Regions from separate parts of the Comamonas odontotermitis genome, predicted to be linked through region 1. Evidence: riboswitches for the same ligand, from Rfam matches in the RefSeq annotation. Region 1 holds a riboswitch; the other holds the start of a gene.
The links. Region 1 has a riboswitch for cobalamin ahead of LAD35_RS18780 (TonB-dependent receptor). Riboswitches for the same ligand answer to the same signal wherever they lie in the genome.

Region 1 (15,937 bases):
GGAAACGCGTCGCGGAAAAAGCCACTGATGCGCAGCGTCACATCCACGCGCGGACGGCGCAGGCCTACACGCGGAATGACCTCGAAATCCACCACACGCTGGCTGCCCGGCGCCCATTTGGGACGCACGCCCATCAGTGCAAAAGCCTGGGCGATATCGTCGCCACCCGTGCGCATGGTCGCCGTGCCCCAGACCGAAATCCCAATGGCTGCGGGGTACTCGCCATGCTCCTGCAGGTAGCGCGCGATCAGCCGCTCGCTGGCCTGCTGGCCCAGCGCCCAGGCAGTCTGCGTGGGGATGGCGCGCGTATCCACGGTGTAGAAATTGCGCCCCGTGGGCAAGGTATCGCAACGCCCCCTCGAGGGTGAGCCGCTGGGCCCCGGTGGCACAAAGCGCCCCCGCAACGCACGTGAGAACTGGCGCAGTTCTTCATGACCGCAGGCATCGAGTGCTGGCGCGATCTGCTCGTGGATGCGCGCCAGCACCTGTTGCGTCTGCGGCCAGCCATGGGCTGCCGCTGGTTCCTGCAGCACGCGCAGCGCCAGCAGCTCCAGGCGCTCGCGCGTGTCGCCGCCATGGCGCCAGGGGCTCGCATCCAGATCGGCCAGCACCTGCGGGCGCGGCCCATTCCATGCGGCAGCGGCATCCATGTCAAGCGGATTCCAGTCGCAACCCGGCAGCAGGTCGGCAGCCAGGGCATGGAGCAACCCTTGCTCTCCCGGCGCCGGATAGCGCGCGAGCGCCAGCAAAGTGCTGTCGCGCAATGCGCCCTCAGGCGAGCTGCCGAAGATGTGCAGACCGTCGCGAATCTGGGTTTCCTTGAGCTCGCACAGGTAAGCGTCGATGCGCTCCAGCAGTTGCTCGTCCTGCTCACCCGGCCCGGCTTGCACCCCCAACTCGCGCAGCAGATCCTGGCTGCGGGCGGCCTCCAGAATCTGGCCGCGCAGCATGGTAGCGCGGCGCTGGTCCACCAGGAGTGCGTCGTAGTATTCGTCCACCAGCCGCTCCAGCTCCTGCATGGGCCCGTGGCTTTCGGCGCGCGTGAGCGGCGGCATCAGGTGATCGATGATGACGGCCTGGCTGCGGCGCTTGGCCTGCGCGCCTTCGCCAGGGTCGTTGACGATGAAGGGATAGACATGGGGCAGCGGCCCCAGAATGGCATCAGGCCAGCACTGCTGCGACAAGGCCAGACTCTTGCCCGGCAGCCATTCAAGATTGCCATGCTTGCCCACATGCACCACGGCATCGACCGCAAACGCATCGCGCAGCCAGAAGTAGAAGGCCAGATAATGGTGCGGCGGCACCAGTTCGGCGTCGTGGTACTGGGCGTAATCGTTGCCGCCATCGAGCGAGCGCGCAGGCTGGATGCCGACGAACACATGGCCCAGCTGCACTCCGGCCACCATGAACCAGCCATCGCGCAACATCGGGTCCTGCTCGGGCGTGCCCCACCGCCGGGTGATGGCATCGGCCATGCCCTCCGGCAGTTGCGCCAGGCGCTGGCGGTAGGCCTGCAGCGAGTAGCCCTGGTGTGCACGGCGCAGTGGCCACCTGGCAGGGTCATTGGCAATGCCTTGCTGCAGGCGCTCCATCAAAGCCAGACCGTCTGCGGGCCAGTCGGCAGGATCGCCCAGATTCCAGCCATCGCGCGCCAGTTGCGCCAGCAGCGCGATCACCGATGCGGGCGTATCCAAGCCCACGCCACTGCCCATCCGCGCTTCGCTGCCGGGGTAGTTGGCCAGCACCAGTGCGACACGCTTGTCGGCAGCGGGCTTGCTGCGCAGCACGCACCAGCGCCGCGCCAGCTCGGCAACCCACTGCACCCGGTCAGGCTCTGCCTGGTAGGCCACCACATCGGTCTGCGTCAGCTCGCAACGGTGGGCCAGCCCCTTGAAGCTCATGGCGCGCGTCATGATGCGGCCATCCATCTCGGGCAACACCACCTGCATGGCAATGTCGCGCGGGCGCAGGCCCTGGTGGTCGGCCAGCCAGTCATCGCGGTTGGCGCCGCTGGCAATCACCTGCAGCACCGGAATGTCACCCGCGAGGGCATCAGCCTCTGTTCCCGCACGCGCATGTTCGCCCAGTGCAGCAAATGCGGTGGTGTTGAGGATGAGCTGCACATCGTGGGCCGCACACAGCGCGCGCAGGGTTTGCAGGCACAGCGAGTCCTTCAGCGATTCCAGGGCCAGCGGCAGCGGGTTCATCCCTTGGGCCAACAGCGCCTCTGCCATGGCATCGAAGGCATCCGTATTGGCGGCCAGCAGGTGCGAACGGTAGAACACCAGCATGACCACCGGCGCGCCCTGCGTCCATCGTGCCTGCAGGTCGTCCAGGCCAGCGATGTGGCCCGGTCCGGCGTGGCCCTGCTCAGAATTCACCCACGCGATAGGCACATGCACCGCCACGGGGGGAAGCACACGCACCGGCACGGCGTCCATATCGCTGCCCAATCCCCAGGCCGCACCCATGCGCAGAAACTCACGTGCATTGGCAAGGCCCCCTGCGCGCAGGTACTGCCACAGCGCGCGGCTTTGCGCGGGTGCCAATGTGCCCTTGGCCAACAGCTCGGCATCTTCCTGGCTGTCTCCCGAGAACATGGCCAGTTGCTGCCCACGCTGCAGTGCAAGCTTGCGCAGTTGCTTGATGCCATAGGGCCATGCCGATTCTGCGCCCAGGTGATCAACGATCACCAGCCTGGCATGCTGCAGTACCTCATCGATGTACAGATCCAGCGATGCGCTCTGGCGCAGGTGCAGCAGGTTCGCCAGGCGCAAGGTGGGAACCGCCCCGGGCGCTTCAGACTGCCGCCATAGCCGGTATGCATCGGCCAGCAGAGACAGTGTGGTGTCGGCCGAGCTGAGCACCACCATCTCGGCGGGCGTCTGGTCCAGCCGGGTGATGATGCTGTCGTCTTCGACAAAGCCACCCGGGCGGGTGCTGAGCAAGTGCATGGTTCAGACTTCCGCTGCAGCCAGCGCCGTGCGCAGCAGCCCTGCATCCAGCCCCTTGCCGATGAACACCAGCCGCGTTGCCTGGGCTTCGCCCTCCTTCCAGGCGCGGTCGAAGTAGGCATCGAAACGCCGCCCCACGCCCTGCACCAGAAGTCGCATCTTCTTGCCCGGCAAAGCAGCAAAGCCCTTGACGCGCAACACCGCGTGCTGCTGCACGATGCCTTGCAGCGCCTGCATCAGGCGTTCGCGGTCCACAGCCCCCAGGTCGATGAACAGCGAATCGAAGTCGTCATGGTCATGCTCTTCGTCGTGGTCATGGTTGGAGTGCCGTGCATCGATATGGATTTCTGCCGCACGCTGTTGGCCCAGCAGCACGGACAGCGGCACGCTACCCTGCACGGCCTCCACCATCTTGACCTCTGCCGGCACCTCATCAGCCACCAGGGCACGCACCTGCGCCAATTCCTCCGGCGAGACCAGGTCTGCCTTCGAGAGCACCACCAGATCGGCGGCAGAGAGTTGGTCCTCAAACAACTCGTGCAGGCTGGCTTCATGGTCGAGGTTGGGGTCTGCCAGGCGCTGCGCATCAACGGCATGCGGATCATGGGCAAACTGGCCAGCCGCAGTTGCGGGCGCGTCCACCACGGTCACCACCGAGTCCACGGTGAAGACACTGGCGATCTCCGGCCACTGAAAGGCCTGCACCAGCGGCTTGGGCAGGGCCAGCCCGCTGGTCTCGATCAGCAACACATCGATATCGGCGCGGCGCTCCGCCAAGGCCTTCATCACCGGGAAGAACTCTTCCTGCACAGTGCAACACATGCAGCCGTTGGCCAGTTCGTAGATCTGGCCTTCGGGCGCGTCGGCGCCGCCTTCGTCCTTGCAACCGATGGCACAGGTACGGAGGATTTCGCCGTCAATACCCAGCTCGCCGAACTCGTTGACGATAACTGCCACGCGCAGGCCCTGGGCCTTCTCGAGGATATGGCGCATCAGCGTGGTCTTGCCGCTGCCCAGAAAGCCGGTGACGATGGTGGCGGGAATCTTGGTGGTTTGCATGGTGTGAACTCCTGAGAGGTGAAGTTGGATAGCGGATCGCGCTCTAGGGATGAGGGCTTCAAATCGTTTTTATTTGAAATGCTTGCGTATCAATCGCCAACTGCTATGGTTTCTGATCAATCTGCGGTGGTCCATGCACACGCAGCGCCGGGTCCACTTCGCGATGCAGCACATGGCGGGTGAGCACGTGGCGGATGCCGTCCGCATCCAGCGGTCCGTACCACACGCCTTCGGGGTAAACAATCATCAGCGGTCCGTGATTGCAGGGATACTGGCAGCTCGTCTGCAGCGGACGCACGCATTTCTTCAAGGCAGGCGTGTCATTGACGACACTGGTAAGCACAGGCCACAGCGCCACCGCCCCTGCTGCCGCACAGCGCGGCCCCGTACACCACAGCGCGTGGTGGGTATGCTCCGGCACGCTGGACCAGCCCTTGGGATCGTGCTGCCAGTCCTCATCACCTACCATGGCAGGCACATCGGGCTGGTGCGTCAGCGCGTTGCGCACAGCCAGGGCCAGCAGTGCAGGCAGCGGCACGGTCTGCGATAGCGGCTCGGCAAAGACAAGGCGAGGTCCGCCATCACCCCGGCTGGCGAGCCAGCGCATGGTCACCTTGTGCAGCCAGCGGCGCAGTGCAGCCTCGTCCGGCAGCATCAGCGGCACAACGGCAATGGTTCGCGCACCGGCATCCGCACTGGTGGAAAGCGCCGCAGGCAGATCCGGTTGCCAGCGGTCAACGAAGGCGGGCAGCACCTGCACACCCGGCCATTGCGCCGATAGCTGCCGTGCCAATTCCGTCAGCTCGCCGGTGGTCGATCTGGCGACACCGCCGCGCCCCAGCAGCACGATGGCAATGGATTCATCTGTCGTCATGGTCCATCCCACTCCATCCAGTAGGCAATGCGGGGTCGGCCGGTGGCCGGGTGGTCATCAATGGTGGCGCGCACACCAAATACGCGCGCCATTGCTTCGGGTGTGAGTACCTCGCGCGGCGCTCCATTGGCTACGAGCGCGCCTGCCTCCATCAGGTACAGCCGATCACAGAACTGGGCGGCGATATTGAGGTCGTGCAGCACGACCAGCACGGTGAGTTGGAGGCTGCGCACCAGCCGCATCAGCTCCAGCTGGTAGCGAATGTCGAGGTGGTTCGTCGGCTCGTCGAGAAACAGCAGGCGCGGCTGCTGGGCCAGCGCACGCGCCAGCAGCACACGCTGGCGCTCGCCGCCGGAGAGCGTAGCCATGCTTTGCCCGGCAAGCTGCGCGGCGCCCACACGCTCCAGGCTCTCGGTAACGACACGTCTGTCCTGCAGGCTGTCGGCGGCAAAACGTCCCTGGTGCGGCAGGCGGCCCAGCATCACGGTCTCCTGCACCGAGCTGTCGAAGGCTGGCGCACTGTTCTGTGCCAGCACGGCGGCTTGCCGCGCAAACGCACGCGCATCCATCTGCCAGACATCCTGCCCCTCCAACCGCACCTGTCCGCGTTGCGGCGGCAGCACGCGGTAGAGCATGCGCAGCAGTGTCGACTTGCCGCAGCCATTGGGGCCGATCAGGCCCACACACTCGCCTGCGCCCACATGCAGCGCGGCATCCTGCACGATGGCGCGCTGGCCTACGGCAAAGTGCAAACCTTGTGCCTGCAGCATCAACGATCCTCCCGCACGGCGCCGCGCCACAACATGGCAATGAAGAACGGCCCGCCAACAAAGGCCGTGATGACGCCAACCGGTATCTCCATGGGCGCAAACCATGTTCGTGCCGCGCCATCAACCAGCACCAGAAATACCGCACCCATCAGCGCCGCAACAGGCAGTACGCGCCGGTGGTCGCTGCCCACCAGCATGCGTGTGACATGCGGGATGACCAGACCGACAAAGCCGATCGCACCGCTCACTGCCACCATCGTTCCAGTGAGCAGCGACACCACAACAAACAGTTGCCGGCGCAGCCGCTCGGCTGCCACGCCCAGTGTGGCGGCGGCCTCATCACCGGCCAGCAGCGCGTTCAGTGGCCGCGCCTGCGCCAGCAGCCACAGCATGCCGGCCAGAACCATGCCTGCGGGCAGGCCCAGTGCCTGCCACTGTGTGCCCGCCAGGCTGCCCAGCAGCCAGGTAAGCAAGGCATTGGCCAGGTCGCGCTGGCCTGCGGTGAGGGTGACCAGGCTGGTCAGTCCGGTGAGCATGTAGCCCACGGCCACGCCACTCAGGATGAGCCGCGCCGAAGGAATGCGTCCGCCTTGCTGCGCAAGCAGATAGACCAACACGGTGGCCACCAGTGCGCCGATGAATGCACCCGCCGTCACCGCGTAGAGCCCCGCCGCCGCAAACACGCCCCAGGCCAGCACTGACACCGCCCCCACTGAAGCACCGGACGACACGCCCAGCATGTACGGGTCGGCGAGCGGGTTGCGTACCATCGCCTGCATCACCACGCCCACGATGGACAGCCCAGCCCCTACCAGCGCCGCCATCAGCACACGCGGCAGGCGGATCATCCAGACAATCTGGTACTGCTGCAGGCTCCAGCCGGGTTCCGCCGTCTGCATGCCCAGCGCCTGCGCCACCTGGTGCTGCACGATGGACCAGACCTGCCCCATGTCCAGCTGCGCCGAGCCCCAGGTGACGCCCGCCAGCACCGCCAGGGTCAGCAGCACAGGCAGCACCAGCATCCAGGGCAAGGCCGAGGTCTTCATGGCTGAAAGCGCACCGGTGTCACGGTGATTTCCCGCTGTGGGTGCAATGCGGCGGCCAGGCGCTGGGCGGTCTCCACATTGCGCGGGCCTGGGGTGGCTTCGGCATAGGTCATCACGAAAAAGCGCTTGTTGCGGATCGCGTTCACCGTCTGCAGCTCTTTTTTCTGCAGCAGAAAATCCATCTTGCCCTGGGCGCTGGGCTGGCCATAGTCGATGATGACGATCCACTCGGGATCGCGCAGCACCACGTCTTCCCAGTTGCCCTTGGGCCAGTTGCTGGCGATATCGTCGAAGATGTTGCGCGCTCCCGCCGCCTCCAGCATGGCCTGCGGCATGCCATAACGGCCTACAGTGGTGGGGATCTTCTCGCCGCTGTCGAAAACAAAAACCCTGGGCTGCGACGCATTGCCGCGCATCTGCTGGCGCAGCAGCGCCAGATCGTCGCGCAACTGCTGAATGCGTGGCGCGACCTGCCGCTGCACACCAAAAATGCGCGCCACGTTGTCCATATCGACAAAGGTATCTTCCAAGGCCACGTCCGCGCGCTTTTGCACACGGATGCAGGATTCGGTCAACACATAGGATGCAATGCCGTAGCGCGCCAGCAACTGTGGCGTGACGCCGCCCTGCTGAAAACCATAGCTCCAGCCACCAAAGACGAAATCGGCCTGCGCGGCGACGATGTTCTCCAAGTTCATGCCCTGGGGCGACAGATTGGGAACCCTCGCCAATATGGGCACGATCTGCGGGCTGGCATCTTTGCCTGCATACATGCCGGAATATCCCACCAGCCGGTCGGCCAACCCCAGAAACAGAAACATCTCGGTAATGTTCACGTCATGCGTCACGGCACGGCGAGGCACAGAGGCATAGGTCTGGGGCTGGCCGCAGACATTGACAGTTACCGGGGAACGCTTTGCGTCTTGCGCCCATGCAGGCGTGGCACACAGCGCGATCAGTAGCAGCAGGAAGGTTCGTTGCATGGTTCAGAAGCGCATCTGCGCCATCAGCTCCACGCTGCGGCTGGCGCCCACGAGCCATTGGCTGTTGTAGGCGGCTGTGGCGTAGACGCGGTTTGTCAGGTTGCGACCGATCAGGCTGAAGGTGGTCTGAGGGGTCGCATTCCAGCTCACCACGGCGTCCAGCACGGTGTAGCCCGGCAGGCGTTTTCCAGCACTGTTGGCGTTGTCGCCAAAGCGGCTGCCTACGTAGCGCAGGCCGAGCGATGTGCGCCAGCCGCCTTCGCGGTAGTGCCCCCACAGGTTGGCCGTTACCTTGGGCACATTGGCCGGGCGATTGCCGCTGCGGTCGACGCCGCCTGCTTCAATCAGCTCGTCAAACCGTGCCTTGGTATAAGCGGCGTTGGCCTCCAGGCGAAACGCCGGGCTTGCCTGCAATGCGCCAGTCAGCTCCAGCCCGCGCGATGACTGCTTGCCGCCCTGGATCGACAGAGCCGAATTGGCCGGATCACGGGTGATGATGTCGCCCTTGGCGATATGGAACAGCGCTGCCGTCCATTCGCCACGGCCATCAGCCAGTTGCTGCTTGAAGCCGACTTCCTGCTGGCGGCCCTTGCTGAGCGAAAAGCCGGTCTGCGAGGCCGCCAGCGACAGCAGGCTGATGACCGGATCGTGCCCGGTAGTCATCTGTGCATAGACGCTCGACTGCGCGGTCAGCTTGCGCGTGAGCCCCAGGCGCCACGAGGTGCCATTCAGGTCCTTGTCAAAGCCCGTCTTGGCCACGAAGTCCTGCCGCGAGAATTCGTACCAGTCGCGGCGGATGCCGCCCATCAGCAACCACTGCTCGTTGATCTTCCAGGCATCCTCAATGTACAGCGCGTTCTGTCGCAAGGTCGAACCCATGCGCGGCAGGTACGGATCGGGGCTGATCCATGTGCCCGGCACCGGATCGAATGCAGAGACGACGGAGCTACCCGTATATGGAGAATTGCTGGTGTTGCGGAAGTTGGCCTGGGACACATCCCAGCCCACGGCCACCTGGTGTGCACTGCTCTTCCAGTCCAGCGCCAGGCGGTTGCCGTTTTGCTGCAGTGCATGGCCAATCTCGAGGTAATCCGAGCGTGCCACCGTGCCCGCGACCGGGTTGTAGTCATAGGCCTCTATGTTCTTCCAGTGGCGGTCGGCGCCAAAGTGGTAGAGCTCGTTGCGTACAGCCAGCGCGTCGTTGACCTGCCAGGTCGCCTTGGCCTTGAAGCGTTTGTCGCGGTAATGGATGTCACTGTCTTCGGTGTTGTAGCCCGTGCCGATCAGCTCGCGCGCCACACGGCCATTGATGGTCGGCGTGCCGTAGTAGCGCGATGGCGCCTGGCTGCTGATGTCGGCCGTCAGATCAAGCGTGAAATCGCCACGCGGCTGCCAGCGCAGCGCGCTCATCAGCTTGCCGCCCTTGCTGTTGTCGAAGGCTCGGTCGCCGTCGCTGCGCGCGCCGTAGGCGTCCACACGGTAGGACAGCGTATCGCTCAGGGCTCCGGTGCTGCCCAGGCCCATGCGCGCAGTGCCATGGCTGCCGCCCGAGAGCAAGAGTTCGGTGGAGCGTTCTCGGCTGGGCTGCTTGCGGATGGCATTGACTGTGGCGCCCATGGTGCCACTGCCGTACATCAGTGACGCGGGGCCGCGCAATACTTCAAAGCGTTCATAACCCCAGGTGTCCGACGGGTAGCTGATGGTTCCCGAGCCCACGCCCAGCGTGATGCCGTCTTCGGCCACACCTACCGAATTGACGCCATAGAAGCCCCGGCTCGCAAACGCCAGCCCGCCATTGCCCGGCGTGCCAGCAGCCGACAGGCCCACGGTCCGCGTCACCGCTTCAGCGGCACCTCGGTCAGCGTGCTCATCGATCTGCTCGGCCGACACGCCGCTCACGCTGGCGGGCAGATCCAGCGTGGGCACATCAACGTGTGACGCCGTTGCAGAGCGGCGTGCGGTGTCCAGTGTAGGCGCCTCATTGCGGCTGCCAGTGACGACCACCTCGGTCAGGGTCTGCTGCGCCAGAACGGCCGCCGGAGACAGCAGCAGGCCACAGGCCGTGCGCCGCAGGAGAGGGAAAGAAAAATAAAGGCCGTGCATCGCGCCGCACCCAGAACATCCGCTGTCTGAAGCGATGGCCGAACCCACGAACCGAAACTGGTACCGAGAACGCCATCCGCACCCCGCAGACAGTAGAAAGCCAGCGCATGCACCCAAAAGCATGCGCTGTGAACATCGGCGGGCCGGTCTCCGGGCTCGCAGGCGATCCATCTCGGACCCAAACCCCACCTTCCCGGTAGCGTGCAGCGCTCCATGTTGGAGCGCACACGCCGATCCAGTGGCTGCAAGCGCACAGAGCGCTTGCCTGGGGTGTTTTCCTGCATACCGTTGCGGGGGCAGCCAAGGCCTGGGTCGATCGACCGCACCTTGTTCCCGTTTCACTCGCCAAGGCGAGCACCTTCCGAAACGAAACGCCCTGGAGAAATGATTCTCAGGGCGATGCGCAATTCTATCACCGGGCTGAAATGGGCCTTTCGCCTCTACGGCACCCCAAGTGCAGGCCACAGCGATTAGCCCTATACCGTGAAGGCGGTACCCACAGTCAGGTTCTCCCCGGCGGCCTCGCGTCACTGGGCGACAATCAGGCCATGAGCACGACCTTTGCCCCCCTGCACAACGACACCTTTTTGCGCGCCTGCCGCCGCCAGGCCACCGACTACACGCCCCTGTGGCTGATGCGCCAAGCTGGCCGCTATCTGCCCGAGTACAAGGCCACGCGCGCCAAGGCGGGCAGTTTCATGGGCCTGGCCACGAATGTGGACTATGCAACCGAAGTCACCCTGCAGCCGCTGGAGCGTTTTCCGCTCGACGCGGCCATCCTGTTCTCCGACATCCTGACCGTTCCCGATGCCATGGGCCTGGGCCTGTCGTTTGCCGAAGGCGAAGGCCCACGCTTTGCGAGAAATGTGCGCGACGAGGCGGCAGTTGCAGAACTGGCCGTGCCCGACATGGACAAGCTGCGCTATGTATTCGATGCCGTCACCAGCATCCGCCGCGCGCTTGATGGCCGTGTGCCGTTGATCGGTTTTTCCGGCAGCCCCTGGACGCTGGCCTGCTACATGGTCGAGGGCAAGGGCAGCGACGACTACCGCCAGGTCAAATCGCTGATGTATGCGCGCCCCGACCTGATGCACCGCATCCTCGAAATCAACGCCGACAGCGTGGCGGCGTATCTGAATGCGCAGATCGACGCGGGCGCGCAGGCCGTGATGATTTTTGACAGCTGGGGCGGCGTGCTGGCCGACGGCATGTTCCAGCAGTTCAGCCTGGCCTATACCAAACGTGTACTCAGCCAGTTGAAGCGCCACGGCGCCGATGGCCAGGACGTGCCCCGCATCGTCTTCACCAAGGGCGGCGGCATCTGGCTACAGGACATGAACGCACTCGATTGCGAAGTGCTGGGCCTCGACTGGACGGCAAACCTGGGCCATGCGCGCGCTGTCGTTGGTGGCACAGTGGGTGGCCCGGGCAAGGCGTTGCAAGGCAATATCGACCCGAACGTGCTGTTCGCCCCGCCCGAGCGCATTGCGGAGCAGGTGCAGTCCGTGCTCCGCAGCTTTGGCAAGCCGCACACCGACAGCACCACCACCGGCCCCACGCACATCTTCAATCTGGGCCATGGCATCAGCCAGTTCACGCCACCCGAGCATGTGGCGGCACTCGTCGAAGCAGTGCACAGCCAGTCGCGCGCCATGCGCAAGTAAAGCAGCACCTGCTTCAAAGACAAGCCCCGCCATGCGGGGCTTGTCTTTGGCCTTTGATACAGCAGCCGGTTTATGCGGCAGCCAGCTGCGACGGGGATTTGGGCGGTTGCCAGTGCAGCAGAACCTCGGTGCACTGCGCCAGAGTGGCGTGCTGCGCGGCCTGAGCCGATGGGCATTGCGGGTGTGCTGTGGCCGCATCGGCCGGCGCAATCCAGTGCAGGCAGGCGCCCAGGCTGGCAGCCGCCTGCAACAGCTCGGTGCTGCGCGCCACGACGGCAACCTTGCCGGCCTCGGTATTGAACCGCTCCGTGATCTGGCGCAGCAAGGTGGCCTGTGGTGCCCAGCAGTCGCAATGGTCCTCTGGGGCGTGCGGGCAGAAGAAGACGGCATCGACCTTGGCGCCCACCATGGCCAAGTCCTTGTACATCTGGCGGTGGTAGTCGTTGAGTGCAGCGCAATCGTACAGGCCGCGCTCCAAGCCGGGCTGGTTGGCCACCAGCACTACATGCCAGCCCGACAGGTTGAGCCGTGCAATGCCGCTGGCGGCATCGGGCAGTACATGCCAGTCGTGGTGACCAGTGAGCTGGCCCGTGACCGGCTGGCCGACGATGCCGTCGCGCTCGATGATGGCGAGTTTCATAACCGTCCCCTTGTTGTACCGACCTCCGCAAATCCGGATCCGGCAACAGACGGCGCCCATGGCTCGGCCCGTTGCGCATCCTGGCTGGCGTCAGCCCTCATCGTTGTTGCCTGCCGCCGCACGGGCGGCAGCAGGCTTCTGACCCGCTGGGAACCAGTGTACCCAGAGAATCAGGCGGCGACCAGACGGGACAGATCGGCCACGCGGTTCATCGCATCGTGCAGGGTTGCCAGCAAGCCCAGGCGGTTTGCCTTGAGCGCCGGGTCTTCCGCGTTCACCATCACGTGCTCGAAGAAGGCATCGACCGGGGTGCGCAAGGCGGCCAGAGTCTGCAGGCTGGCGGTGTAGTCGCCCGCAGCAAACTGGGCATGGGCCTTGGGGGCCACGGTCTGCAAGGCGGCGTACAGGTCTTTTTCGGCCTGCTCCTGCAGCACGGCTTCGCTGACATTGGGGCTGACGGGGGCGTCCGCCTTTTTCAGGATGTTGCCCACGCGCTTGTTGGCCGCAGCAAGGGCTGGCGCCTCGGGCAAGGCGGCAAAGGCACGCACGGCTTCCAGGCGCTTTTGCACATCGGCCAGGCGCTGCGGACGGTGGGCGAGCACAGCGTCCACTTCCTGCGCACTGAAGCCTTGCTCACGCAGGCTGCCAGCCAGGCGGTCGTAAATGAAGTCGGAGAGCGCTGGCGTTGCGTCTTCGATCTTGTCGCCAAACGCAGGCAGCGTGCTGACCAGCAGGGTGTCCAGGTCCAGCGGCAAGTCCTTCTCCACCAGCATGCGGATCACGCCCAGCGCATGGCGGCGCAGTGCAAATGGGTCGCGGTCGCCGGTGGGCAGGTTGCCGATGCCGAACATGCCAACCAGGGTTTCCAGCTTGTCGGCCAGCGCAACGATCACGCCTACCTCGCCGCGCGGCAGCTCGTCGCCGGCAAAACGGGGCTTGTAGTGGTCTTCGATGGCATCGGCTACGGCCACGTCAAGCTTGTCGTTGAGCGCGTAGTAGCGGCCCATCGTGCCTTGCAGTTCCGGGAACTCGCCCACCATGTCGGTCACCAGATCGGTCTTGGCCAGCAATGCAGCCTGGTCCACCTGCTTGCCCAGTGCCGTGGCGCCCAGTTGCTGGGCAATGCTCTTGGCGATGGCGCGCACGCGCTGCACGCGCTCACCCTGCGTGCCCAGCTTGTTGTGGTACACCACCTTGGCCAGCAGCGGCGCGCGCGATTCCAGCGTTTTCTTGCGATCCTGGTCAAAGAAGAACTTGGCATCGGCCAGGCGCGGGCGCACCACGCGCTCGTTGCCGCCGATCACCGCCGACGCGTCTGCGGGGCTGATGTTGCTGACAACCAGGAACTGGTGGGTCAGCTTGCCAGCAGCGTCCAGCAGCGGGAAGTACTTCTGGTTGGCCTTCATGGTCAGAATCAGGCATTCCTGGGGGACGTCCAGAAATTCCTTCTCGAACTGGCAAACCAGTACGTTGGGGCGCTCGACCAGGGCGGTCACTTCGTCCAGCAATGCTTCGTCTTCAATGGCGCGAACGCCTCCGCCCACACGCTCGGCAGCCTCCTTGAGCTGGCGGGCGATGGTGGCCTTGCGTTCATCGAAACTGGCAATCACGGCACCCTGCTCGGCCAGGGTCTGTGCATAGCTGTCGGCGTTGGCGATCAGCACCGGGTCGGCCAGTGCCTCAAAGCGGTGGCCGTGCGTGGTGTTGCCCGCCTTCAGGCCCAGGGCTTCGATGGATTCCAGCACCTGCGAGCCGTGCAGCGCCACCAGGCCGTGCGCGGGGCGCACGAACTGCACGCTGCTCCAGCCGGGCAGATCGCAGTTGCTTTCAAGCTGGTAGGTCATGACCTTGGGGATGGGCAGCTTGGCAATCGCTTCGGTCAGCGCCTTCTGCAGGCCTTCGGCCAAGGTGGCGCCAGCCACGGTGCTGTCGTAGAACAGTGCCTCGGCCTTGCCGTCCGGCGCGCGCTTGAGTTGAGGCACGGCGGCGGCATCGGCACCCAGTGCGGCCAGTTTCTTGAGCAGCGCGGGCGTGGCCTGGCCGTCGGCTGTCAAGCCCACGGTCACGGGCATCAGTTTTTGCGAAACCTGCTTGTCGGCGGCGCGGGGCAGCACATCGGTGATGTGGGCAGCCAGGCGGCGTGGCGAGGCGTAGGCCGTCAGTTGCGAGGCGTCGCCCGCCAGACCCTGCGCACGCAGTTGCGCGAGCAGCACCTGGGCAAATGCTTCACCCAGCTTTTTGAGCGCCTTGGGGGGCAGCTCTTCAACAAACAGTTCGACCAGAAGATTGGGAGAGGAAGTCATCAGGATTTCCGGGTATGACGCAACGCAAAGATAGACAGGCCGATGGTCAGCAGTGGGAACCATACGCTGTAGAGTTCACTGACCATCACCTGCATGCCGCGCTGCGAGAAAAAGCGGTCCGCCAGGATGGGCGACACGGCAATCGGCCGCCACGGACTGAAAAAACGTTCACTGGTAAAAGGCCACCACAGCGCAATGCCACTGCCGCCGCTGGTCATCATGTCCAGCAGGGGGTGCGACACGGTGCAGGCAAACAGCCACGCAAAGCCAGCAATGCGCGGCACCTTCCACCACCTGGCCAGCAGCAGACCGATGAGGCCCATCAGCGCAGCAAACAGGGCGGTATGGGTGAAGCCGCGGTGGCCCCACATGCCCAGCCCCTGCCAGCCAAACTGGTGGGGGATGCCATCAAAATCCGGCACGATGGCGGCCAGGCACCCTACCAGCAGCATGCTGGGCGGCACACGGCGGCTGCCCAGTGCCAGCGCTGCGGCAACCGGGACGGCAACATGCGTGAAGATGGTGGGCATGGACGCGGCTTACAGATACGGAATCAGGCAGCAGCCTTGGCAGGCATCTGTGCAACCCATTCGCGCGGCGCCATCGGAAAGCCCAGGCGCTCGCGACTGTCGTAGTAACTTTGCGCCACTGCGCGTGCCAGGTTGCGGATGCGGCCAATGTAGGCAGCGCGCTCGGTCACGCTGATCGCGCCACGGGCATCCAGCAGGTTGAAGGTGTGGGCGGCCTTGAGCACCTGCTCATAGGCGGGCAATGCCAGCTGTGCCTCCATCAGGTGCTTGGCCTGCTTTTCGTGCGCGGCAAAGGCGGTGAACAGGAAATCGGCATCGGAGTGTTCGAAGTTGTACGCGGATTGCTCCACCTCGTTCTGGTGGAACACATCGCCATAGCTGAGCTTGCGGCCATCGGCATCCACCGTCCAGACCAGGTCGTACATGTTCTCGACGCCCTGCAGGTACATCGCCAGACGCTCCAGGCCGTAGGTGATTTCGCCGGTTGCGGGCTTGCAGTCGATGCCGCCCACCTGCTGGAAGTAGGTGAACTGCGTCACTTCCATGCCGTTGAGCCAGACTTCCCAGCCCAGGCCCCAGGCGCCCAGGGTGGGATTTTCCCAGTCGTCCTCGACAAAGCGGATGTCGTTCTTCTTCAGGTCAAAGCCCAGGGCTTCGAGCGATCCCAGGTACAGATCCAGAATGTTGGCTGGCGCAGGCTTGAGCACCACCTGGAACTGGTAGTAATGCTGGCCCCGGTTGGGGTTTTCGCCATAGCGGCCGTCCTTGGGGCGGCGGCTGGGCTGCACATACGCAGCCTTCCAGGGCTCGGGGCCAATGGCGCGCAGGAAGGTAGCCGTGTGCGAGGTGCCTGCGCCCACTTCCATGTCGTAGGGTTGCAAGAGCGCGCAGCCCTGGTCGGCCCAGTACTGCTGCAGCTTCAGGATGATTTGTTGGAAGGTCAACATGAGAATCTGGTGGTGATACAGTTCGCCGCCCCACGCCTATGCTCCACGGCACATGGCGGCATGG
Region 2 (15,937 bases), 730 kb from region 1:
TACCCTGGCCGCGACCCCGTCTACCTGGACATCAATTCGGGCCGCCTCGATGGTTCCGTGGCTGACAGCGTTGAAATCGCCTATGGTTTCCTGAAGAAGCCGGAAGGCCAGAAATTCGAATTCGTCAGCGACACGCTGGTCGACAAGAAGATTTTTGGTGAAGGTGCCAGCATTGCCTTGCGCAAGGGCCAGCCGGAGCTGAAGAAGGAGCTGAACGATGCGATCGCCGCGATCCGCACCAACGGCACTTACAAGAAGATTGCCGACAAGTACTTTGACTTTGATCCGTACGGCAAGGACTGATCCTCTACCGCTCCACACCAGGCAGGCCTTTGTGCCTGCTTTTTTATTGCCGGGTCATTTCGAGGCTTGAGGCAAGCTGCGGGCAGGGGGTGTCAGGCAACGGTAACAGAGCGGACTTGGTGTAAATACGCAATGCGAAATGCTGTGTTATTTTCCATAATTACAGCAGCCGCACGCAATGGTTACTGAGTTCGACATGCCTGTGCATATCGCTCGCATGGCTGGACAGCGTTTCCTGCAACTGCGGATTCTTCATTGTCTTGAGGAAGCACGTGAATGGCCACAGCCGCGCAACCCTTGCATGACACCGTCGCCACCCAGGTCCGCGACCTCATTTTTGCGGGCGAGCTGGAGCCCGGCGAATTGCTGGATGAGAAGGCCCTGTGCGATCAACTGGAAGTATCGCGCACGCCGCTGCGCGAGGCGCTCAAGCTGCTGGTCTCGGAGGGGCTGCTTCGCCACGAGCCGCGCCGGGGCTGCTTTGTCGAGAAGATCACCGACCGTGACCTGGATGACATCTTTCCGGTGATTGCTCTGCTCGAAGGACGGGCGGCGTTCGAAGCCACCCACAAGCTGAGCGCCGCCGACCGCGCCGTGCTCGACGTGATGCACGAGCAGCTCACGCATTGCGCCCAATCGGGCGATATTGCGGGTTATTACCGCATGAACCACCAGATTCATGAAGCCTTCATCACGTTGGCCGATAACCGTTGGCTGGCGCAGACCATTGCCGATCTGCGTCGCATCCTGCGGCTGGCGCGTCTGCAGCAACTGAGTGCGCCCGGCCGCCTGGCGGGCAGCCTGCAGGAGCACCTGAACATTTACGAAGCCATGGTGGCGGGCAAGCCAGATGCTGCCGAGCAAGCCATGCGCCACCATTTGCTGCAGCAGCGCAAGGCTTTGCAGCGCATGACCACCTTGTCCCTGTCGAGAATCGCCTTATGACCAAGACCTCTGAATCCAACGAAACCGCAGCAAGCGCTGCCACCGATATCGGGTCGATGGCCTCCGGCTGGTTGCAAAAAAGCGCGGCCTGGTTGCGCTCGGTTGGCATTCCTGCCGAGTTGGGCAACGATGTACCTGAAGGGGAGCGCAACACGACCGAGCGCCTCAAGGCCACCTTGCGCCGTGGCGCCGAGGCCTTGTCCCCGCGCGAGCTGCGCCGTGTACTGGCTGACTTGCAGGGGGCGGCTGCCAGCGAGGTGAGCGATGTGGAGGGCGGACGCCTGGCCGAGCAGGTGATGCAGTGGTATGCCGGTGCGGCACCCGCAGAGCGGCAGGATCTGTGGCGCCTGCTGTGCGATCAGTTCGTGCCCGATGTGGCCAAGATCCAGCAGGCGCGCCAGCGTTATGAGGATGCGCTGGGCACCTCTGGCATGGGCGCTGCCGAAAAGCACTTGCGCCGCGCCTTGCAGACCCCGCGCATGCGTCTGCTGCAGCGCTTTGCCGTACCGCCCCAAGGCATGCGTTTTTTGCTGGATCTGCGTGCCGATCTGCTGCCGCTGCTCAAGACCGAGGAGTGGCTCGGTACGCTCGATGCCGATCTGGAGTACCTGTTCTCCACCTGGTTTGACGTGGCGTTTCTGGAAATGCGCAGCCTCAACTGGGATTCGCCTGCGTCGCTGCTGGAAAAACTCATCAAATACGAAGCCGTGCACGACATCCGCAGCTGGGCCGATCTGAAAAACCGGCTCGACAGTGACCGTCGCTGCTATGGCTTCTTTCACCCCCGTCTGCCGGGCGAGCCGCTGATCTTTGTGGAGGTGGCGCTGGTCGGCAAGATGTCCGATTCCATCACGCCCCTGCTCGATGAAGCGGCCGCCGCAGCTGATCTGACCAAGGCAAGCACGGCTATCTTCTATTCCATCAGCAATACACAGACAGGATTGCGCGGCGTGAGCTTTGGCGATTCCCTGATCAAGAACGTGGTGGAGCAATTGCTGCAGGAGTTTCCCAAGCTGCGCACCTTTGCCACCCTGTCGCCCATTCCGGGCTTTCGCCACTGGCTGGGCAAGCATGCAGATGCCGTCTGGGAAGGCGCTGACAAGCGCCTGCGTGCGGACCTCGCCAAGGAACTGGGCAACAAGACCATGGATGGCGCGCAATGGCTGGCCATGTATGACAAGCCCACCGAGCTTGCCGCCGACAGCGTACAGGCCAAGCTGCTGACCCATGCCGCCGCCGTCTACCTGGGCAAGACCCTGGTGCAGGGCCGGCCTGTGGACCCTGTGGCGCGTTTCCATCTGGGCAATGGCGCGCGGGTGGAGCGGCTCAACTGGGCGGGCGACCCTTCTGCCAAGGGCGTCAAGCAATCCTACGGGTTGATGGTGAACTACCTGTATGACTTGAAGCGCCTGGACAAACACCGCAGCCTGCTAGCCCAGGGCAAGGTGCCGGTGTCATCGGCGATTGAATCGCAGGCCAAGGTTTGAGCAGGCCTTCAGAAACAATAGCTGGTTGCGCCTGTCTTTATTCGGTTTTCGATGGAAAAGACCTTGAAAACCAATAGCGACAGGCGCCTGCAGCTCTTATTGACGAGTGATTGGTTGCAATTTGCCGCCCTACGGCAGTGAAGAAGGAGCATCGACGCTGGCCCATCCGTCTGCCGGGCCGGTTTGGTAGTGCAGGAGACAGGCTGCAGCAGAGAGCCGGAACAGGTTCCACCCCGCGGCAGCAAAAAATAGCAAGGAGACAAACATGAGCAAGCGCAATCCTGGAATTTCTTTCCACCCCTTGCCGCGCCGGCATTTCCTGGGCCAGATGGCAGCAGGCATGGCGGCGGGCGGTCTACCGCTATGGGCCATGGCGGAATCTGCCAAGGACTGGCCAAGCAAACCGGTGACCTGGGTGGTGCCCTTTCCTGCGGGCGGCGGTACGGACGCGTTCGCGCGCCCGCTGTCCTCGCAGTTCTCCAAGACCACCGGCAAAACCCTCGTGATCGACAACAAGGGCGGCGCGGGTGGAACCCTGGGCGCCAGCTACGCGGCGCGCCAGCCGCACGATGGCTATACCTTCTTCATGGGCGGCACGCACCACGTGATCGCACCCTCGGTCTATCCCAAGCTCGATTACGACATCCAGAAGGATCTGGTGCCGCTGGCGCTGCTCGCGACAGTGCCGCAGGTGCTGGTCATCAACCCCAAGAAACTGCCTATCAAGAACATGCAGGAGCTGCTGGCCCAGCTCAAGGCCAACCCCGGCAAGATGACATTCGCATCTGCGGGGGCAGGCTCCAGCCACCATCTGGCAGGCGAGTTGTTCAAGATACAGAGCAAGACCGATATCCTGCATGTGCCCTACAAGGGTGCGGGGCCGGCACTGCAGGATTTGATAGCGGGCAATGTGGACATGCTGTTTGACGGCTTGGGCTCATCGGCGGCGCACATTGCTGCGGGCCGCATCAAATGCCTGATGGTGGCCGGTGACAAGCGCAACCCCTCACTGCCTGATGTGCCCTGTGCTGCCGAAGTGGGGCTGCCCGACTACAACGTCACCACCTGGTACGGCCTGTGGGCCGTCAAGGGAACGGCACCCGAGGTGCAGGCGCGCATGGTGGAGGAGGTCAGGCGAATGGGGGCTTCCGAAGAAATCAAGGCGGTCTGGGCGAAAAATGGGGCGGACTATGGCAGCATGACGCAGCCGCAGTTTGCCGCCTTTGTGAACGACGAGGTCAAGCGCTGGGCGGCGGTGGTCAAGGCCTCGGGTGCCAAGATCGAATAAAGGCATGCATTCCGTTTCTTCATCAACCGATGGTGAAAATGCAAGGCGCAGGCCTGGAAGACATTCCGCCTGCGAAGCTGGCCAGCCATTGACGGATGCAGGAATCGAATCACATGGGAGTGGGGTGATGGCAGGTCAGATCAGGCAGGAGGCGTGGGTGGCGGCGGATGGCCGGGTCCATGCGCATATCGTGCGCGTGGTGCTCAGCCACCCGGGCAAGCTCAATGCCATGTCGCGCGACATGTGGCGGGCGCTACGCTCTGTTTTTGAGAGCTTGCAGAGCAATCCGGATGTGCGCTGCATCGTGATTGAAGGTGAAGGGGATGCGTTCTGCGCCGGTGGCGATATCTCGGAGTACGAGCGCTTTCGCTTCGCCCCTGACACCCTGGCTGCTTTTCACGAAGGCGAAGTCTGGACAGGCCTGGATGCCATGCTCCGTTGTGACATCCCCGTCATCGCGGTCATCCGTGGCGCCTGCATGGGCGCCGGGGTGGAGATTGCCAGTTGCTGCGACATCCGTATTGCCGCCACCAATGCCAAGTTTGGCGCGCCCATTGCCAAGCTGGGTTTTCCGATGGCACCCAAGGAAGCTGCGCTGGTAGCCAGCCAGGTGGGCGCCATGAAAGCCCGGCAGATGCTGCTCGAAGCTGCGGTGTTTGGCGCAGACCAGATGCAGGCCGCCGGGTTTGTCAGCCGCTGCATGGAACCTGACCTGCTGGCCGCGCACGTTGCCGAAACTGCGGCGCGCGTGGCGAGTCTGGCTCCCCAGGCGGCAAGGCTCAACAAACAAACCCTGCGTGCGCTGACGGCAGGCGACATGGCGGCCCCCACTCTGGCGCAGCCATACGCTTATGCCGATTCTGCCGAACACCGCGAAGGCATTGCAGCCTTTGTGGCCAAGCGGGCTCCCCAATTCTGAAGGCGCCTGCCAAGACGCCCAGGACCTAACCAACCAGAGACAGACATGAAAAACGACAACCTGTTTTGCGCGCTGCGCGCAGCCTTTCCCAAAGACCTGGATGCCATCGCCGTGGAGACCACATCGGCCAGCGGTGAGCCGCTGAACTACAGCTGGCGTGATCTGGACCGCATGAGTGCCCGCATTGCCAATCTGCTGGGCAGCCTGAAGATACCCGCAGGCAGCCGCGTGGCGGTACAGGTCGAGAAATCGGTGGAAGCCATGGCGCTGTACCTGGCCACCCTGCGAGCAGGCTACGTTTTCCTGCCGCTGAACACCGCCTACCAAAGTGCCGAGATCGAATATTTCATCACCAATGCGGAACCAGCCGTGGTGGTGTGCTCGCCGCAGAACTTTGGCTGGGTGTCCAAAATCGCCTTCCAGTGCGGCACACAAAGCGTTTTCACGTTGGGCGATGACCGCAGCGGCACCTTGCTGGAGCGTGCTGTGCACTGTGCCGATACGCATGAGCCTGCCGTCAGGCAAGTCGACGACATGGCCGCCATTCTGTACACCAGTGGCACCACCGGCCGCAGCAAGGGGGCCATGCTGAGCCACGGCAACCTGCTGAGCAATGCAGTGATGCTGAAGGACTACTGGGGCTGGAAGGAGGGTGACGTGCTGATCCATGCACTGCCGATCTTCCATGTGCACGGCCTGTTCGTCGCCATCCATGCGGCTCTGCTCAATGGCAGCAAGATGATCTGGTTCTCCAAGTTCGAGCCCAAGGCCGTGATCGCTGCGATGGAGCGCGCTACCGTCTTCATGGGTGTTCCCACCCTGTATGTACGCATGCTGGCCGAGCCCACGCTCACGAGGGCCGCCACCCGGAACATGCGCCTCTTCATTTCCGGCTCCGCGCCGCTCCTGATCGAGACCTTCCGCGAATGGCAGGAGCGCACCGGCCACACCATCCTGGAGCGCTACGGCATGAGCGAAACCATCATGCTTGTCTCCAACCCCTACCGTGCCGACAGCCGCTACGACGGGCAGGACGAGCGCCGGGGCGGCACCGTCGGCTTTCCACTGCCGGGTGTGGGCGTGCGCGTGCAGGGCGATGATGGTCAGCCGCTACCGGCTGGCGAGATCGGCAACATCCAGGTACAAGGCCCCAATGTGTTCAGTGGCTATTGGCGCATGCCGGAGAAGACCGCCGAAGAGTTCACGAAGGATGCCTGGTTCAAGACCGGTGATGTCGGCAAGGTGGACGCGCGCGGCTACGTGACGATTGTGGGCCGCAGCAAGGATTTGATCATCTCGGGCGGCTACAACGTCTACCCTGCAGAGATCGAAGGCTTCATCAACGAACTGCCCGGCGTGGCCGAAAGTGCCCTGGTTGGCGTACCGCACCCTGACTTTGGCGAAGTGGGGGTTGCCGTGGTCATTGCCAAGCCAGGCCAGGCCGCAGATGCCGAAGGCATCATTGCGACGCTGAAAAAACAGCTGGCCAATTTCAAGATTCCCAAGCGCTGCTTTGTGGTGAACGAGTTGCCGCGCAACACCATGGGCAAGGTGCAAAAGAATCTGCTGCGGGCGCAATACCAGGACCTGTTCAAGGGTTGAAGCTCTTGGCGCCTTCAAGCCAATCCATGAACCAGGGGGGCTGGAGGCCGTAAAGCAAAAGAGAAGGCCAAAAGCCTTCTCTTTTTATAAGCGGCGGGCACTCAAACCTGCCGTTCGCTCTGCTACTGAAAACAAGGTGGCTGTCCTTGGCCCGCATGCGCTGCAGGCCGGATTTGCCAGAAACTCACCGCAGTACCAGCACCGGAATCGTGGCATGCGTCAACACATGCTGGGTCTCGCTGCCCAGCAGCAGGCGCTTGATGCCGCGATAGCCATGCGAGGCCATGACGATCAGGTCACAGTGTTCCTTTTCCGCGGTCTTGAGCAGCGATTCGGCCACCAGATCGGATTGCAGAACAATGCCCTTTACCGGCACGCCCACTGCAGTTCCCTGGGCAACGACCTTGTCGACCACGACCTGGGCAGCGTCCAGCCAGCCTTGCTGGATACGTTCCACCTCCTTGAGGTCGATGACCGCGCTGCCTTCAAAGTAACTGCGGGGGTAGTTGGGCGAGATATTGACCACAGTGATCTGGGTCTGTCCCAGCTTGGCCAGAGCAAGCGCATGCTGCACTGCTTTTTCGGACAGCTCGGATCCATCGGTGGCGAGCAGGATATGGTTGTACATCTTCAGCTCCTTTCGAGGGTGCAGCCGGGGCGGCTGCATGTTTGTACCTTAACCCATTGGCGCAAAGGCTGCCTTGCGCTGTGTCAGAGCAGACAATGGCAGCATATGTTTGCCGGGAGCACGGCAGGCCCGCTCAGACCGTGCATTGCTGGCTGTTAATCAGGGCCTGCAGCTTGTCGGTATCCAGGATGCGTACATGGCGCTGCTTGACTTCGATGATGCCGTCTTCCGCGAACTTGGAGAAGGTGCGGCTCACGGTCTCCAGCTTCAGGCCCAGATAGCTGCCGATTTCTTCCCGCGTCATGCGCAGTATCAGCTCGGACTGCGAGAAGCCCCGCGCGTGCAGGCGCTGCACCAGATTGAGCACGAATGCGGCCAGGCGTTCCTCGGCGCGCATGCTGCCCAGCAGCAGCATCACACCGTGCTCGCGCACGATTTCGCGGCTCATCACCTTGTGAACGTGGTGCTGCAAGGCATTCACTTCGCGCGACAGCTCTTCCAGCTTGGAATAGGGCATCACGCAGACTTCCGCATCTTCCAGCGCAATGGCATCACAGGAATGCTGGTCGTTGACGATGCCGTCCAGGCCAATGATTTCGCCTGCCATCTGAAAACCGGTGACCTGATCGCGTCCATCTTCGGTGGCCACGCTGGTCTTGAAAAAACCGGTGCGAATCGCGTACAGCGATGTGAACGCCTCGCCGTTGCGAAACAGCGCTCCCCCGCGCTTGATTCTGCGGCGCGTGGCCACGATCTCATCGATGCGATCCATCTGGTCGGGCGACAGACCCACGGGCATGCACAGCTCTCGCAGGTTGCAGTTGGAGCAGACCACTTTGATTGTGTTGGCTGTCATGAGTCAATATCCGTTCACAAAAAGATCGCGCGGGGGCGGAGGTTCCTTGAATGCTTCCATTGTCTACGCAGACAAAAAAATACTCTTGATGTAAGTCAAGGACGTGGCCGGCCGGTTGCGGCACATTGGGGCATCCGTACGGAATTGAGACCATGATTTCCCTGACCCCCGATTTGTTGCGCCGGTTTGATGTACCCGGCCCCCGTTACACTTCGTATCCTACCGCAGACCGATTTGTTGAAGCCTTTGGTGCGAATGGCTACAAGCAGGCGCTGGAGCAGCGGCGAACGGGGCTGGGTACCCGCCTGGCACCCTTGTCGCTGTATGTGCACATTCCGTTCTGCGAATCACTGTGCTACTACTGCGCCTGCAACAAGATCATCACCAAGCATCCCGAACGCGCCGACGAATACCTGGATTATCTGGAGCGTGAACTGGATCTGCAACTGGCCCACTGCCCGGCCCGCCAGACCGTGAGCCAGCTGCACCTCGGCGGCGGATCGCCCACCTTCCTCTCCGACGATGGGCTCTCACGCCTGATGGACATGTTCAAAAGCCGGTTCCAGCTGCAGCCGGGGGGTGAATACTCGATCGAGGTCGATCCACGGACCGTGAGCGGGGAGCGCCTCGCACACCTGTTTCGACTGGGCTTCAATCGCCTGAGTTTCGGCGTGCAGGATTTTGACCCGCAAGTGCAAAAGGCAGTGCACCGCGAGCAGCCCTCGGAGCAGGTTTTTTCCCTGATGGCCCAGGCGCGGTTGATTGGCTTTGAATCCATCAATATTGACCTGATCTACGGCCTGCCTCACCAGACGCCGGTCAGTTTTGCACGCACGATGGAACTGGTGAGCCAACTGCGGCCCGATCGTATTGCGCTGTATGCCTATGCGCATCTGCCTGAACGTTTCAAGCCCCAACGCCGCATTGTCGTGCAGGATCTTCCCAAGCCCGTTGACAAGCTGACCATGCTGGCCCAGGCGCTGGAAGCCCTGCAGGCGGGCGGATACGTCTATGTAGGTATGGACCACTTCGCGCTGCCTGATGATGCACTGGCCGTGGCCAAGCGCCAAGGGCGCCTGCACCGCAATTTTCAAGGCTACAGCACGCAGCCCGATTGCGATCTGCTGGCGCTGGGTGTCTCGGCCATTGGCAAGATCGGCGCTACCTACAGCCAGAATGCCAAGACGCTGGAGGAGTACTACGACCTGATCGACCAGGGGCAGATTCCTGTGGTGCGAGGCCTGGCACTCTCGCGCGATGACATGCTGCGCCGCTCTGTGATCATGGGCCTGATGTGCCAGGGCAGCCTGGTGATCGAATCGGTGGAGCAGGCCTGGCTGATCGATTTTCGCCAGTACTTTGCCGCCGAGCTGGAGCAACTGCGCAGCATGCAGGAGCAGGGGCTGGTTCAGATCACTGGCGATGCCGTGTCCGTGACCGAGCTGGGCTGGTACTTTGTGCGTGGCGTGGCCATGGTGTTTGACAAGCACCTGCAGGCGGATCGCACGCGGGCCCGGTTCTCGAAAATCATCTAGGAGCCTGCCTGAGGCTCAACGCGTTACCAGGCCCTCAGGCTCTTGTAGAGCATGTAGACCGCCAGGCACAGCAGAATGCCGCCAAATATCTTCTTGAGCTGGGCCACTGGCAGCCGGTGCGCTGCCCTGGCGCCCAGTGGCGCGGTCAGCACGCTGCATATGGATACCGCAAGCAGGCCGGGCAGCCAGATATAACCCAGCGAGTGGGGCGGCAGGCCTTGTACATGCAGCCCCGCCACCATGAAGCCCAGCACATTGGTCACGGCGATCGGGAAGCCCAGCGCTGCGCTGGTGGCCACTGCGTTGTGGATGGGCACATTGCACCAGGTCATGAACGGCACGCTGATGAAGGCCCCGCCTGCACCAACCAGCCCCGAGAGGCAACCGATCACGCCGCCGGCTGCCAGTTGGCCACCTGTGCCCGGCATGGTGCGCGTGGCTGCGGTTTGGGATTTGCGAAACATGCGCAGTGCCGAGTAGCCGACAAACAGCCCGAAGAACAGGCCCAGATACTGGCCTTTGAGCAGCGAAAAGATGCCCAGGCTCGCGACCAGTCCGCCCAGCACGATGCCGGGCGCAAGGCGCCGGGCGATGTCCCAGCGCACGGCGCCGCGCTGGTGGTGGGCGCGCACGCTGGAGATGGAGGTGAACATGATGGTTGCCATCGACGTGGCAATCGCCATCTTGATGGCCAGTTCCGGGGCAACGGCCTGGGTGCCCAGGATGTAGGTCATGAAAGGCACCAGCACCATGCCCCCGCCGATGCCAAGCAGGCCCGCCAGAAAGCCGGTGATCAAGCCCACGCACGAGAGCGGAAGCAGAACGATGGGATCAGTCATGGGCACCAGTATCCACCTGGACGGTTGTGGTACGCCCAGTAAAAAGGCCACCTGAACCAGGTGGCCTGAAACCCCGCCGCGGCGGAGAGGAGAAGTTGAAAGTGGCTGGCCTCATTGCTTCGGATCAGGCCAGCCAGGCCGAAAACAGGTGTTCGCAGCGGATCCACCAGACCGTCATCCTGAACCGGGGGTTCAGGTGGGCAAGGGCAACCTATCGTTGGGTTCATCTGACGCGAGACGATCACGCTCAATAGGTGATGTACCAAGCCCGTGCTCGTAGAGCATTGGTTCAAGGAACTATAAAGTCTGGCAGGGCTGCGAACGACTCCATTGTACCGGCAGCCAGGGGTGGATGGCCGTAAAAAACCAATTCAATGCCCAGAGGCTGGGCAAAAACAATAGCGACCACTGATTGCTGAATATGGGCTCAATGCCGATTTTTCAGCAAATGCTTGCATGCGGCCGCGATCTGGTGTTGTGTGCGAACCGATGGAGGTGTTTTGCGAAAACCTACACCGTCTGCGCCGCATTGCCTGCGGCTGGTTGTCCAGTGGCGGCATCGAGGCGCTGCATGATGGATTGCAGGCGGGGCTCCTCCCAGTCGAGCGAAGCCTGGGCGGTAGCGGGTTCGGCCTGCTCAACCTGGGCCGCCTGGGTACGGGCCTGTTCGGCTTCCTGGTTCAGCTCGGTGTTCTGGGTTTTCAGATCGAGCAGATCAAAGGCCATGTTGAGGGCAGCCAGCACGGCGATGCGCTCGCGCCCACGAATCTTGCCGGCGTCGCGGATGCCGCACATGGCTTCATCCACCTGCTTGACGGCGGCCATCAGTCGCTCTTCCTGGCCTTCGGGACAGCCCAGCATATAGCTTTGCTGCATGATGTGAACTTCAAGCTGCTTCATGATTCGTCCTGGTCAAAAGTCTTGGGCAGGCGTTCGATCAGCGCGTCAACGCGCGAGCGGGCGGCCGTCAGGCGCGATTGTAGGGAGTCGCGTTCATGGGTGAGGGTATCCACCTGTTCCTGCAGAGTGGCATGCGCGCGCTGCAGTTGTTCGTAGCGGGTCAGCAAAGTTTCCACCCGCTCAAGCATCAGGTCCAAAGAAGGCGTAGTGACCATAGAGAGACAGTTTTATTAAAGCGCAACAGTAAAGACGATAAAATTGTACCCGTTGGTGCTCGCCATGGTGGTTCACATTCTGGCAGTTCAACGGGAAGCAGGGGAGTGCGCTTGTGCCCTACAAGCCATGCTCAACCTGCGCTGCCCCCGCAACGGTAAGCGATGGACGGTATTTTGCCCTCCGCAGCCCGCACTCTAAGCCACTGGATACCTTGAACAAGTCTCTGGGAAGGCGCGCGCTGTGTCATCGTCAGCCCGGATACCGGCCAACACTGTGGATGGCGGTGCGCTGCATAGCGCGCCGCTTCTGTTTTTCCCCATTTGCCGGCGGGGAGGCTGGCGCGGGGTACTTCATCGCTTGAGATGTAGATGCATTCCCATTCGCCAGTGGTGCGCCTGTGCGCGCCCGATTCTGCTATCGTTTTTTCTTCGTTGCGCTCGCCACACACCTGTATTGCTCTGACGGCGGCCCTGATGGCTGCCAGCCTGTCGGCACAGGCCCAGACTACGAATGAAACAGAGGGTAAAACCCTGGAGGCGATGGTAGTCACCGCCAACCGCATCGAGCAACCGCTGTCCGATCTGACGGCCGATATGTCCATCATCGACAGCAAGACCATCGAGCGTCAGGGGCCAGGCGGTGTGGCCGATGTGCTGGCACGCGTGCCGGGTATCCAGATGACCCGCAATGGCGGCCCGGGCACCAGTACCAGCTTGTTCATTCGAGGTGCCGAGACGCGCTTTACCGCCGTGTATGTGGATGGCGTGCGTGTCGATTCGCAGTCCACCGGCGGTGCCTCGTGGCAAAACCTTCCGCTGGCGCTCATCGACCGCGTTGAAGTGCTGCGCGGCCCGGCAGCGGCCGTGTATGGGTCGGATGCCATGGGTGGCGTGGTGCAGATCTTCACCAAGAAGGGCGAAGGCGCGCCCAAGCCCTATGTGGGCTTTGGCGTTGGCAACCGTGGCACCTATACGGCCGAAGCCGGCATCTCTGGTGGCGAAGGGGCGTGGGATTACTCGATTGGCCTCAACCGCGCACAATCGGATGGCTTCAACGCGCGCACCACCCCTACCGCCAACCCCGACAAGGACGGCTACCGCAACAACGCGGTCAATGCGCGCCTGGGCTACCAGCTCAACCAGCAGCACCGGCTGGAAGCCACCATGATGGCCAGCAACATGAATTCGGGCTACGACGTCTCCCCCAAGGAAGATGACCGCAGCATCAACAAGATGTATGCGTTGGGCCTGAACTGGCAGGCCAAGTGGACCGACCACTACAGCACCAAGCTGCAACTCACCCAATCGCGCGATTACTACGAAACCCGGCCATCGCCCTACCAGACCGATACCCGCCTGCACAACTACCTGTTCCAGAACGAGTGGCGTTACGGCATTCACACCATGACGGCCGCGCTGGAGCGCCGTGAGGATTCGCTGGTGAACGGCGGCATCGACCGCGACCGCAGCCAGAATGCGTTGGCGCTGGGCTACGGCATGCACAGCGGTGCACACACCGTGCAGTTGAACCTGCGCCGCGACGACGACAGTGAATTCGGCGGCAAGACCACGGGCAGCGCAGCCTATGGCTACGAATTTGCACCCAACTGGCGCGCCACCGCAACCGTGGGGACCGCCTTCCGCGCGCCCACGCTGTACCAGCGGTTCAGCGAGTACGGCGACGCATCGCTGGCTCCGGAGAAAAGCAAGAATGCCGAATTGGGCCTGCGCTGGGCACAGGGCGCAGACAGCTTCTCTGCCACCGTGTACCGCAACAACGTCACCAACCTGATCAACTGGGTGGGCGGTACGGGTACTTGCGTTGGCAAGGATGGTGCTTTCGGTGGCTGCTACGCGAACGTCGGCAAGGCACGTCTCGAAGGCATCACCCTGGCCGGCACCACCAAGCTGGGCCAGTTCAACCTGCATGGCTCGGTGGATTTCCAGAACCCGCGCGACCAGACCACGGACAAATTGCTGGCGCGCCGCGCCAAGCGCTATGCCACGCTGGGTGGTGACACGCGCGTGGCCGGCTGGACCCTGGGCGCCGAAATGCAGGCCACTGCCAAGCGCTATGACAACGCGGCCAACACCAATGTGCTGGGCGGCTACACCTTGTTCAACTTGTCGGCCAGCACGCAGATTGCCAAGGATTTCAGCCTGATCGCCCGCATCAACAACCTGGCGGACAAGAAGTACGAAACCGCACGCACCTACGCTTCGGAAGGGCGCAGCGCGTACATCGGCATCAAGTGGATGCCCCAATAAGAGCATCCAGGAAATCAGGAAGTCGGGAGATAACAGGGTGATGGATGCAGCGGTGAGTGGAAGCGATGGCCAGAAGACCTCCCGGTGCGTGGCGCTGCTGGTGGCGGCGCCCGCGTCCGGGCAGGGCAAGACGACGGTGACGGCGGCGCTGGCGCGCCTGCACGCGCGCGCCGGGCGGCGCGTGCAGGTGTTCAAGTGCGGGCCGGATTTTCTCGATCCGCAATGGCACCGGCTCGCCAGTGGCGGTGATGTGCACACGCTCGACCGCTGGATGAACGGCGAGCACGATGTGCGTGCCCGCCTGTACCAGGCCGCCCTTTGCCATGACGTGCTGCTGATCGAAGGTGTGATGGGCTTGTTTGATGGCGAAAGCAGCGCCGCAGATCTGGCCAAATCCCTTGGTGTATCGGTGGTCGTCGTCATTGACGCATCGGCCATGGCTGGCACCTTTGGCGCCATTGCCTATGGCATGCAGCACTTTGATCCTGACATGAAGCTTGCCGGAGCGCTGGCCAATCGTGTAGCAAGCAACTACCACGGCGAACTGCTGCGCGATGGCCTGCGCGACCCGGCGCTCTGGCTCGGGGCGATGCCCCACGTGGCGTTGGCGGGCGGAGCCCCGCGCGCCAACCTGCTGCCGGAGCGCCACCTGGGTCTGGTGGCAGCCCAGGAACTGCCCGATGCGCTGGAGCGGCTCGATGCAGCAGCCGATGCGCTGGCCCAGACGCCGCTGGGGCAACTGTCCTGGTCGGACTGGCAGGAGCGCTGGTCGGTGGATTTTGCAGCCCAGGACGATGAGACCGAGATACCTGCGCTGCTGACTGGGCGTCGCATTGCCGTGGCGCGTGATGCGGCCTTCAGTTTCATCTATGCGGCCAATCTGGAATGCCTGCGCGCCATGGGGGCGGAGCTGGCATTCTTTTCGCCCGTGGCGGGCGAGCGCCTGCCTGTGTGCGATGCCTTGTGGCTGCCCGGTGGCTACCCCGAGCTGCACCTGCAGGCCCTGCAGGCCAATGCAGGGTTGCAGCTCGATCTGCAGGCGCATGTGGAGCAAGGCAAGCCCGTGTGGGCCGAATGCGGCGGCATGGTGGCGTTGGCCGAAGGACTGACCGATCTGGAGGGCCGCTGGCACAGCCTGTGGAGCCTGCTGCCTGCACAGGCGCGCATGCAGCAGCGCCTGGCGGGTCTGGGCATGCAACAGCTGGCGACGCCCTGGGGCGTGCTGCGTGGCCACACCTTCCACTATTCACGCCTGGACAGCGATGCGGGCCTGGTTGCTCGCAGCAGCCGGCCGGGCCAGGAACCCGAAAGCGGCAAGGGGGAAGCGGTGTACTGCCATGGCAGCATTCATGCCAGCTATTTCCATGCCTGGTTCCCTTCCTGCCCGCAGGCCGTGGCAGCGCTGCTGGGGGCGGATGTACTGCAGACCTTGCAGCAGACCGCACAGCAGGACTGGCCAGGTGCGTGTGCCGCATCGGCCTCCGAGACTGCATAAGATGGCAGCCATGGCAGAACCTTCGTTTTCAGTGAATGGTGCAGCGCTCAAGCTCTTGCTGCTGGGCGGGCAGAAATCCGGTAAATCACGGCAGGCAGAGCTGCTGGCGCGCCAATGGCTGCAGCAGGGCGCGGGTTACACCGCCAGTCTGATCGCCACCGGCACTGCCTACGACGATGAAATGAAAGCCCGCATTGCCCGCCACCAGAGCGACCGCGCCGCACGCGTGGCGCAACTGGGCACGGTGGAAGCGCCGCGCGATGTGGCGCAGGCGATAGCCGCATGCAGCGGGCCGCAGCATCTGCTGATCATCGATTGCCTGACCCTGTGGCTGACCAACTGGCTGATGCCTGCACCAGAACTTGAGAAAAATCAGGCTTTAGCGCACAACTGGCAAGCGCAACAAGCTCTTTTTTTAGGAGCGATTGAGCGTGCGCCCGGCCCGGTCATCCTGGTCAGCAACGAGATCGGCCTGGGCGTGATTCCCATGGGCCGCGAAGTACGCGCCTTTGTCGATGCGCTGGGCGTGCTCAACCAACAAACGGCTGCGGTGTGCAACCGCGTCACACTGATGGCCGCAGGTTTGCCTCTGCACATGAAATGATGGCCCGTTTTATGCATTTTCCAAATTCCTCCCTCCTGCTGCTTGCCGTGCGT

Region 2: linked by a shared signal. The riboswitch ahead of LAD35_RS15525 (TonB-dependent receptor domain-containing protein) and the one ahead of LAD35_RS18780 (TonB-dependent receptor) in region 1 are both predicted to bind cobalamin.

The regions. Positions count from the first base shown of each region.
Region 1 covers NZ_CP083451.1:4,087,069-4,103,005, forward strand. Annotated here, with positions in the region: gene cobN (cobaltochelatase subunit CobN) at 1-2,954, opposite strand, end outside; gene cobW (cobalamin biosynthesis protein CobW) at 2,958-4,013, opposite strand; gene LAD35_RS18760 ((2Fe-2S) ferredoxin domain-containing protein) at 4,117-4,887, opposite strand; gene LAD35_RS18765 (ABC transporter ATP-binding protein) at 4,884-5,657, opposite strand; gene LAD35_RS18770 (FecCD family ABC transporter permease) at 5,657-6,703, opposite strand; gene LAD35_RS18775 (ABC transporter substrate-binding protein) at 6,700-7,686, opposite strand; gene LAD35_RS18780 (TonB-dependent receptor) at 7,690-9,789, opposite strand; cobalamin riboswitch at 9,914-10,166, opposite strand; gene hemE (uroporphyrinogen decarboxylase) at 10,338-11,453, shown strand; gene LAD35_RS18790 (histidinol phosphate phosphatase) at 11,524-12,093, opposite strand; gene glyS (glycine--tRNA ligase subunit beta) at 12,264-14,396, opposite strand; gene LAD35_RS18800 (metal-dependent hydrolase) at 14,396-14,926, opposite strand; gene glyQ (glycine--tRNA ligase subunit alpha) at 14,950-15,873, opposite strand.
Region 2 covers NZ_CP083451.1:3,360,331-3,376,267, reverse strand. Annotated here, with positions in the region: gene LAD35_RS15585 (transporter substrate-binding domain-containing protein) at 1-303, shown strand, start outside; gene LAD35_RS15580 (GntR family transcriptional regulator) at 580-1,248, shown strand; gene LAD35_RS15575 (malonyl-CoA decarboxylase) at 1,305-2,735, shown strand; gene LAD35_RS15570 (Bug family tripartite tricarboxylate transporter substrate binding protein) at 3,001-4,023, shown strand; gene LAD35_RS15565 (enoyl-CoA hydratase/isomerase family protein) at 4,151-4,942, shown strand; gene LAD35_RS15560 (malonate--CoA ligase) at 4,988-6,544, shown strand; gene LAD35_RS15555 (universal stress protein) at 6,729-7,172, opposite strand; gene fnr (fumarate/nitrate reduction transcriptional regulator Fnr) at 7,306-8,028, opposite strand; gene hemN (oxygen-independent coproporphyrinogen III oxidase) at 8,181-9,563, shown strand; gene LAD35_RS15540 (sulfite exporter TauE/SafE family protein) at 9,587-10,402, opposite strand; gene LAD35_RS15535 (cell division protein ZapA) at 10,913-11,302, opposite strand; gene LAD35_RS15530 (PspA/IM30 family protein) at 11,299-11,517, opposite strand; cobalamin riboswitch at 11,555-11,802, shown strand; gene LAD35_RS15525 (TonB-dependent receptor domain-containing protein) at 11,992-13,785, shown strand; gene LAD35_RS15520 (cobyrinate a,c-diamide synthase) at 13,826-15,280, shown strand; gene LAD35_RS15515 (bifunctional adenosylcobinamide kinase/adenosylcobinamide-phosphate guanylyltransferase) at 15,291-15,884, shown strand; gene LAD35_RS15510 (ABC transporter substrate-binding protein) at 15,896-15,937, shown strand, end outside.